DNA from 2 places in the Paenibacillus sp. LBL genome. Region 2 is predicted to be linked to the other one. Evidence: riboswitches for the same ligand, from Rfam matches in the RefSeq annotation. Region 2 holds a riboswitch; the other holds the start of a gene.
What was found. A riboswitch is a leader RNA that binds a small molecule or an ion and turns the genes downstream of it on or off. The one in region 2 is predicted to bind S-adenosylmethionine.

Region 1 (3,821 bases), on a different contig from region 2:
GGCGGAATGGTTCCCAGGACGCCGTACGATACACCCACAAGCGACTTCGTAATCGGGATCATCGCAACGATCAGGATGATGAACGGAACCGAACGCAGGATGTTCACAATGAACGACAGGATCGAATATCCGAAGCGCACCAAGCCCGATGTGGATCTTGCAGCCATATACAGCAGCACGCCAACCGGCAGCCCGATAATGAAGCTGAACAAAGCCGAAGCCCCCAGCATTCGCAGGGTATCCAATGTTGCCGTACCGATTTCTTTCCAGTCGATCTGGGTAAAATCGAGCTCCAACATTAATGAATCACCTCCACGTCTAATCCTTGTTGAAGCAGCTTCCGAATCGTCTCTTCGATGGCTCTCTCTTCCCCTTCGAAGCGTACGATGAGCTGACCATACGGTGTTTCCTTGATCGTGGAGATCGTGCCCTGCAGAATCGCAAAATTCACGCCCGTCTCATGAACGGTATGGGATAGAATGGAATCGTACGTTTTCGATCCCAGGAACGTAATTTGCACCGCTTGGGAAGAGCTGTTCGCCTGACCCTGCATGGCCAGCCGGAGCGCTTCTCCGCTGTCCAATTCTTGACGGATGAATTCCTGCGTCACCTCATGTTTAGGTTTCAGGAACACTTCCGTCACCGGCCCCTGCTCCACAATGCCGCCCTGATGAATAACGGCCACCCGATCACATATGCTCTGGATGACATGCATCTCATGGGTGATCAACACAATCGTGAGATGAAATTTCTTGTTAATATCCAGCAGCAGGCGCAGGATCGAATCCGTGGTCTGCGGATCCAGCGCTGAAGTGGCCTCATCACACAGCAGAACCTCCGGATCGCTTGCCAACGCTCTGGCTATGCCGACCCTCTGCTTTTGCCCTCCTGACAGCTGGGACGGATACTTGTCCCGGTGAGCCTCCAAGCCAACCAAGGCCAACAGCTCGGATACTTTGCGTTCCATCTCAGCCTTCGGCGTCTTGATCAGCCGCAGCGGAAAGGCAATATTATCGTAAACCGTTGCGGATGACAGCAGGTTAAAGTGCTGAAAGATCATCCCGATTTTGCGACGCTCTGCTTGAAGCTGCTTCTTGCCGAGCAGTGTCAAATTCTTACCGTTAACCCACACCTCGCCGGAGGTGGGACGTTCCAACAAATTGATACAACGGATCAATGTACTTTTACCTGCGCCGGAGTGTCCGATCACACCGAAGATTTCTCCTTTTTCAATCGACAAATCCAATTCGGACAAGGCTGTGGTTAGCGTTCGGGCTTTTCCGTACTGCTTCGTCAATTGCTTGAGCTCAATCAATCCGATAATCCTCCTTTTTCCATAGCCTCATATCTATTTACCCAAAATAAAAGAGCCTCTTTTTGTAGAATCAAAAAGGGCTCTCTTTACGTAAAAGTCAACGCCTTTTCTCATCTGTCAAAGCCATAGGATGATCCTGCAGCTTTGAAGGAATTAGCACCATGTCACTCCATCCGTCATCGCGTTACGCGATATACGCTGGAGCCGGTTGCCGGGCTTCATCGGGCCTGTCCCTCCGCCTCTCTCGATAAGAAAACATCGATATGAAATTTTTCCAATTAATTTGATCTGATTTAATAACATTTAATGAATGCAATAGTTAGTATAGATTCTTTTCAGGTTTTTGTCAAAAGGAATTTCATGGCGATTTTGTGCCTAAACCCGCACTCCTTTTTCCGCCCAGATCCGATTAGTATATCGATACGAGGCAGCCAAGCTTCGGCATACCATATCCACACCCTGCTTAAGATCCTCGAGGTGCTGGTCGATATCCTCCAGCTCGATTTTATCCGACAGTCCCTGATGGCGCTGCCACAGATCATCCTGCATCTCTGAATTCATATAGTGGATCTCAGCGTTGCGGCGTTTCCGAAGTGTGTTCAGCGGTATTTTATAGCGTTCCTTGATGGCCTCCAGCTCGGACGCCAGCTCACCGTGTGCCTTTAGAAACTTGAACTGCCGCAGTGCCGTAAAGTAGGAGAAATGAGCCTTAACCTTCGAGGTGTGGAGATCATACAGCTCATTAAGCACCGTACCCAGCTTGTCAAGGATGGAGAATACGCGTATAAATCCGTTTTTGTAAAAATACACATACCTTTGATACTCGCCCTGCTCCTGAATTGACATATCATCGATATAACCCGATTTAACCGATTGACTGAAATGCTTGGCCGCATTCCAGCTCTGCTCCAGCTCATCAAGGGATACAATCAATCCGCGGGTCCAAATCTCAAGCTTGCGAAAATCATGCGTTGGATCCTGATGTTTCTCCATTTCCTTTTGCAGCAGCCGGGTTGTCTTGACCATCGATTCGATGGCCTCCTCAAGCAAGCCATTGTTGTGTCGGGGCTGTTCCCCGAGTAACATTCGCAGCATGGCGGTACCCCCTCGCGTCGTCAGATTAACCTTCTTTCATGAATTGCTATTTGCCAAAATAATCGCTCCAGCGAGCATCCACCGTCTGCACGATATCTTCTCGCGGGGACAGCTCCTCCGGATATCCCGGTTTCATTCGTGCATCAATAACCAGCGGAAGTTTATAGGATAGATGATGATGCTGGATATCAGCTGCCGCATGAATATCCGTTGCCGGATTGAAGCGGGTGAAAACCGTCCACAGGAATGAGGTTTGTGTGGCCGCTGCCGCTTCGGCATCATCAACCACAATCACCAACGGCCATGCGGTATCCCGTGCTTTTAAATACCCCATCACTTGCTGGGTCAGTCCGGGATCGTCCTCATAGGATGCCCCCGAAACGACCAGACAACCCCCACAGTATGGAGCCATTTGAGATATGCCCGGAATTTCACCTTCGGTATAACTGCGCGGCAGCTCACGAATTGGCCGACCGATACCCATGAGCACGGCCTTACTGCCATGATTGAGCTTATTCCCCGTATAATCCAGGGTATCATGGGACGTTTTATTAAATATAAACAAATCTGATGCCGGATTAAACCGTTCCAATACCGCTTCCAATGTTTCACGAAAATCGGACAGATCGAGCGGACGGTTGGTCAGGAGCAGCATTTTGGTTAGTGACAACTGCCCTTCGCCCAAAATTCGGAATGCGGACACAAGCGCCTCACGGGAATAGCTCTCCCGTACGACAGCTGCGGTTAAGGCATGGAAGCCGGTTTCCGCATAAGTCCACAAGGAGCGTACCGATGGCATAACCATCGGGAATGCCGGGGAGAGTAGCCGTTGGAGGAATTCACCCAGGTAATAGTCCTCCTGCCGCGGTTTACCGACGATAGTAGCCGGATATATCGCCTCCTTGCGATGCCACATATGCTTCACATGCAGGACCGGGAAATCATGGGCAAGGGAATAATAACCGTAGTGGTCCCCAAAAGGGCCTTCCAGACGGCGTTCATGCGGTGGCACCACACCGCTAATCGCAAATTCCGCCTCTGCCGGAATGCGATGTCCTCCCAGCGGGTTGTCGGTCATTGGCAGTTTCCCGCCAAGAATGAGGGAGGCCAGGAGCAATTCCGGCAAATGCTCCGGAACCGGTGCAATCGCAGAGGCAATCAGAGCTGGGGGTCCCCCTACAAATACTGAGACCGGAAGCGCCTGATTCTGCTGCTCTGCTTCAGCATAATGGAAACCGCCACCTTTATGGATCTGCCAGTGTATACCCGCCTTGTTGTCATCGTAAATCTGAAGCCGGTACATGCCCAGATTATGATCCTTCGGTTTGGATGGGCTCTCCGTGTATACAAGCGGCAGTGTAACAAAAGGTCCGCCGTCATCCTGCCAGCTGGTCAGCCGCGGCAGATCCTT
Region 2 (3,821 bases):
CCTTAAACGAGAAGATGCCCGTGTTGCCGCTGGATTGACGATTCTGTATGTCATGCCCCGGATGATCCGGCAGTGCAGGATAAAACACTTCGCCAATCGCAGGGTGTGTGGTCAAGAATGTAGCAAGCGCAGTTGCATTACTTTCATGCCGCTCCATCCGAAGCGCAAGTGTCTTCATTCCCCTCATCAGCTGATAGGAATCAGACGGGCTTAATACTGCGCCAATGGAGTTGTGCAGGAAAGCCATCTCCTCTGATAACTCTTTGCCTTTCGTTACGATAATGCCGGCCAGCACATCATTATGTCCTCCCAAATACTTGGTGGCACTATGTATGACGATATCTGCCCCAAGCTCAATCGGTCTTTGGAAGTATGGAGTTAACAGTGTATTATCCACGATGCTGATGAGCTGATGATGTCTTGCCCATGTACAGACAGCTTCGATATCCGTAATCATCATAAGCGGATTGGTCGGTGTCTCGATAAACACAGCCTTCGTGTTTGACTGCCTGGACCGCTCCAGTGCATCCATGTCATTCGTATCCACATAGGTCGCCGTTACGCCGAACTTGGACATAATCCGCTCTAACAGCCGGTACGTTCCTCCATACAGATCCAGCGAAACAATCAGATGATCCCCCTGACCGAAAAGGGAAAATATCGTCTGCAGCGCAGCCATGCCTGAGCTGCATGCAAATCCGGCATCACCGGATTCCAGCTCTGCGCAGGCATCCTCCAATACCGATCGGGTGGGATTTTTCGTGCGGGCATAATCAAAACCCGTGCTCTGCCCTAATTTCGGATGACGGTAGGCCGTCGCTTGATATATCGGAAATGTAACTGCACCTGTCACCGGCTCCTGCACCGATCCGATCTGTGCCAGCCGGCTCTCTATACTTAATGGTTTCTTCTCCATCACTTACTCTCCTCCTGTACGCTGCTATATTTGCGGACCAATATCGTATGGCGTTTCTTGATATACATAGTAATTGAGCCAATTAGTAAATAATAAATTTGCATGCGCACGCCATATGGATGGAGGCGTTCTGGTTGGATCATCATTCGGGTAATAATTGCGCGGCAGGGCAATGTCCAATCCTTTGGCAGCATCGCGGTCATATTCCCACTTCAGAGAGTCTGCATCATACTCGGAATGTCCTGTGGCAAAAATCTGTTTTCCGTCCCGGCTTGAAACCAAGTAGATTCCTGCTTCCTCCGACTCGGACAGGATGACCAGATCGTCAATCCCTGTAATGTCCTCGCGCCGAAATTCCGTATGACGGGAGTGCGGAACAAAGAACAATTCGTCAAAGCCGCGAAGAAGCTTGGTACACGCCTCATTAATCGTATGAGGGAATACGCCAAAGCATTTTTCCTCCAGGCTGTACTTGGGCACACCGTAATGATAATAAAGCCCTGCCTGAGACGCCCAGCAGATGTGCAGCGTGGAAGTCACATGCGTCTTGCTCCATTCAAAAATCTCGGTGAGCTCATTCCAGTAATTTACTTCTTCAAATTCCAACTGCTCCACCGGGGCTCCTGTAATGATCATGCCGTCAAAACGGCGGTTCTTCACTTCCTCAAAGGTTTTGTAAAAGGATTCAAGATGCTCTGCCGACGTGTTCTTCGAAACGTGGGAGCTGGGATGAAGAAGCACAACGTCCACCTGAAGAGGGGAGTTACCGATCAATCGTAGCAATTGCGTCTCCGTGGTTTCCTTGGTAGGCATCAAATTCAGAATAGCTATCCGCAATGGGCGGATATCCTGGTGAAAGGCATGGCTTTCATCCATTACAAAAATGTTTTCTCCAGCCAGAACTTCCTTTGCCGGCAAGGCATCCGGAATTTTAATTGGCATAAGGGCTCACTCCTTCAAATTGTGAAATGATACATCCATTTAAGCTGTGAGAAAGAGCGTTAGACTGTATAAACGCAAGAATGACCTTTCTCAAGTAGAGAAAGGTCATCATATACGTATCACAATGCGCCTCTCTCATCTGTCAGGCTATACGCGGCTCATAAGAATCGTCGTATCTCCTGCAAGAATTAGCACCGTGCGATGTTGCCGCCGGTTGCCGGGTTTCATAGGGCTAGTCCCTCCACCTGCTCTTGATAAGATTTCGCTTTATTCAATTGTCTTCAAACATGGTTCGTAATTGATATTTACTTTAAATCATCCGCAATTGTTCGTCAAGAACCTTTTCGTTTAATCCGTCACACTTCACCGTGGGCTCCCATACCCTGTACTAGGGTCTTGCATACGCCGGATTTCAACTTGAAAGGTCCCACACCCGGCGTTATACTAGACAAGTGCTGTTTGAAACCGAGTATGAAAGAGGTGACATGGAAGATGGACGGTGACCCGAGCCAGAAAGTGGATGCACAAGACGCACAACCGCATAGGATTAAGATCAGCTTACCGGCAGAGGGCAGCGTTATTTTTCATGCGCTTTTATCGTATTCATCCCTTCCTTAGATTATGCCTGTACGCCGGTTAGCTGATATCCTGTGCCTTTACTGCTTAACCAAGCAGCTTGTAATTGACAAAGGAGTGATATCAGATGAAAATCCGGTTGGTCGATTCGGGTGTATTTACCCCTGTTGAAGACATCGAAATGACGCTGACAGCTCCGGCCAGCGGCTTCTACTGGCTGGATGCAGACGTGGATGATTTAGCCGAGCTGCAGCCCCTCTTCTCCCTGCATGATCTTGCAGTTGAGGACTGTCTCAGTGAAGAGGAACAGCGTCCCAAAATCGAAATATATGAGAACCATTATTTTATCGTCGTGAACAGCATCCGGTTTGACGACGAGGAAATTTTTCTTCGGGCATTAAACGTTTTCCTGGGCAGACATTTTATTATTACGGTAACCAAGCAGAAGATTCATGAACTCCGTTCGGTGAAGCCGCTCCTTTGGGAGGATGAGGTTAGCACGCCTGACCGTTTCCTCTATCTGTTGATCGACCTCGTCACAGACAATTATTTCTCTGTCGGGGACCGCATTGAAGCACGGATCGAGAAGCTGGAGGAAGACATCCTCATGCATACCAAGAAATCTCATCTCAGTGAAATCATCGGCCTGCGCAGTGAAATCCTGTGGCTAAAAAAAGTCCTTGGACCTCAGAAGGAAGTTATCAACACCTTGAACAAAAAGGATCTCCGGCTAATCGATGACCAACTGCAGAAATATTTCAGTGACATCTATGAGAATGCCGTTAAAATTTCAGAAACGTTTGAGACCTATCGGGATCTCATGGGTAACCTTCGCGAGGCTTACCAATCCAGTATCGCCAATCGGGCGAATGAAATTATGCGCGTCTTCACGGCCATTACAACCATCTTCATTCCACTAACGCTGATTACGGGCATTTATGGTATGAACTTTGACTATATGCCTGAACTTCATTGGAAATATTCGTATTATGTTGTTATCGGCATCATGGTATTTGCCGGCGCTCTCATGTTCTATTTGTTCCGCAAAAAAGACTGGATATGATATATAGGATTCATATAATCAGGACGGACCTCCTTGCTCATAGGAGATTCCGTCCTGATTTCGTTAATGCCTATTAGCCGACTTTTGCCTTCCCGGGCTCTTCCCGGCGAAAGCGAATCCGCATCAGGCGAAGCCGCTCATACAGCCGCTCCGTTCCGCCAGCCTCATCACCATTCGGAGATTGTCCATACACGCGCTGCAATACCGGCTTAAGAAACGTATCGCCCAGCTCCTCGAACGCCTTCCATACCGTCTCCTGCTCCAAATCCGTAATCTCATCCAATTCTACTTGCAGCAGCTGCTCGGTGTCATAGCCCTCCTTCT

Region 1: linked by a shared signal. The riboswitch ahead of M2277_RS19880 (methionine ABC transporter ATP-binding protein) and the one ahead of metA (homoserine O-acetyltransferase MetA) in region 2 are both predicted to bind S-adenosylmethionine.

Annotation. Positions count from the first base shown of each region.
Region 1 is NZ_JARXYU010000010.1:25,232-29,052, reverse strand. It holds gene M2277_RS19885 (methionine ABC transporter permease) at 1-299, opposite strand, end outside; gene M2277_RS19880 (methionine ABC transporter ATP-binding protein) at 299-1,315, opposite strand; SAM riboswitch class I at 1,423-1,569, opposite strand; gene M2277_RS19875 (Cthe_2314 family HEPN domain-containing protein) at 1,691-2,410, opposite strand; gene M2277_RS19870 (UbiD family decarboxylase) at 2,457-3,821, opposite strand, start outside.
Region 2 is NZ_JARXYU010000001.1:1,032,733-1,036,553, forward strand. It holds gene M2277_RS05000 (PLP-dependent transferase) at 1-916, opposite strand, end outside; gene metA (homoserine O-acetyltransferase MetA) at 941-1,858, opposite strand; SAM riboswitch class I at 1,991-2,119, opposite strand; gene corA (magnesium/cobalt transporter CorA) at 2,562-3,497, shown strand; gene M2277_RS05015 (HRDC domain-containing protein) at 3,571-3,821, opposite strand, start outside.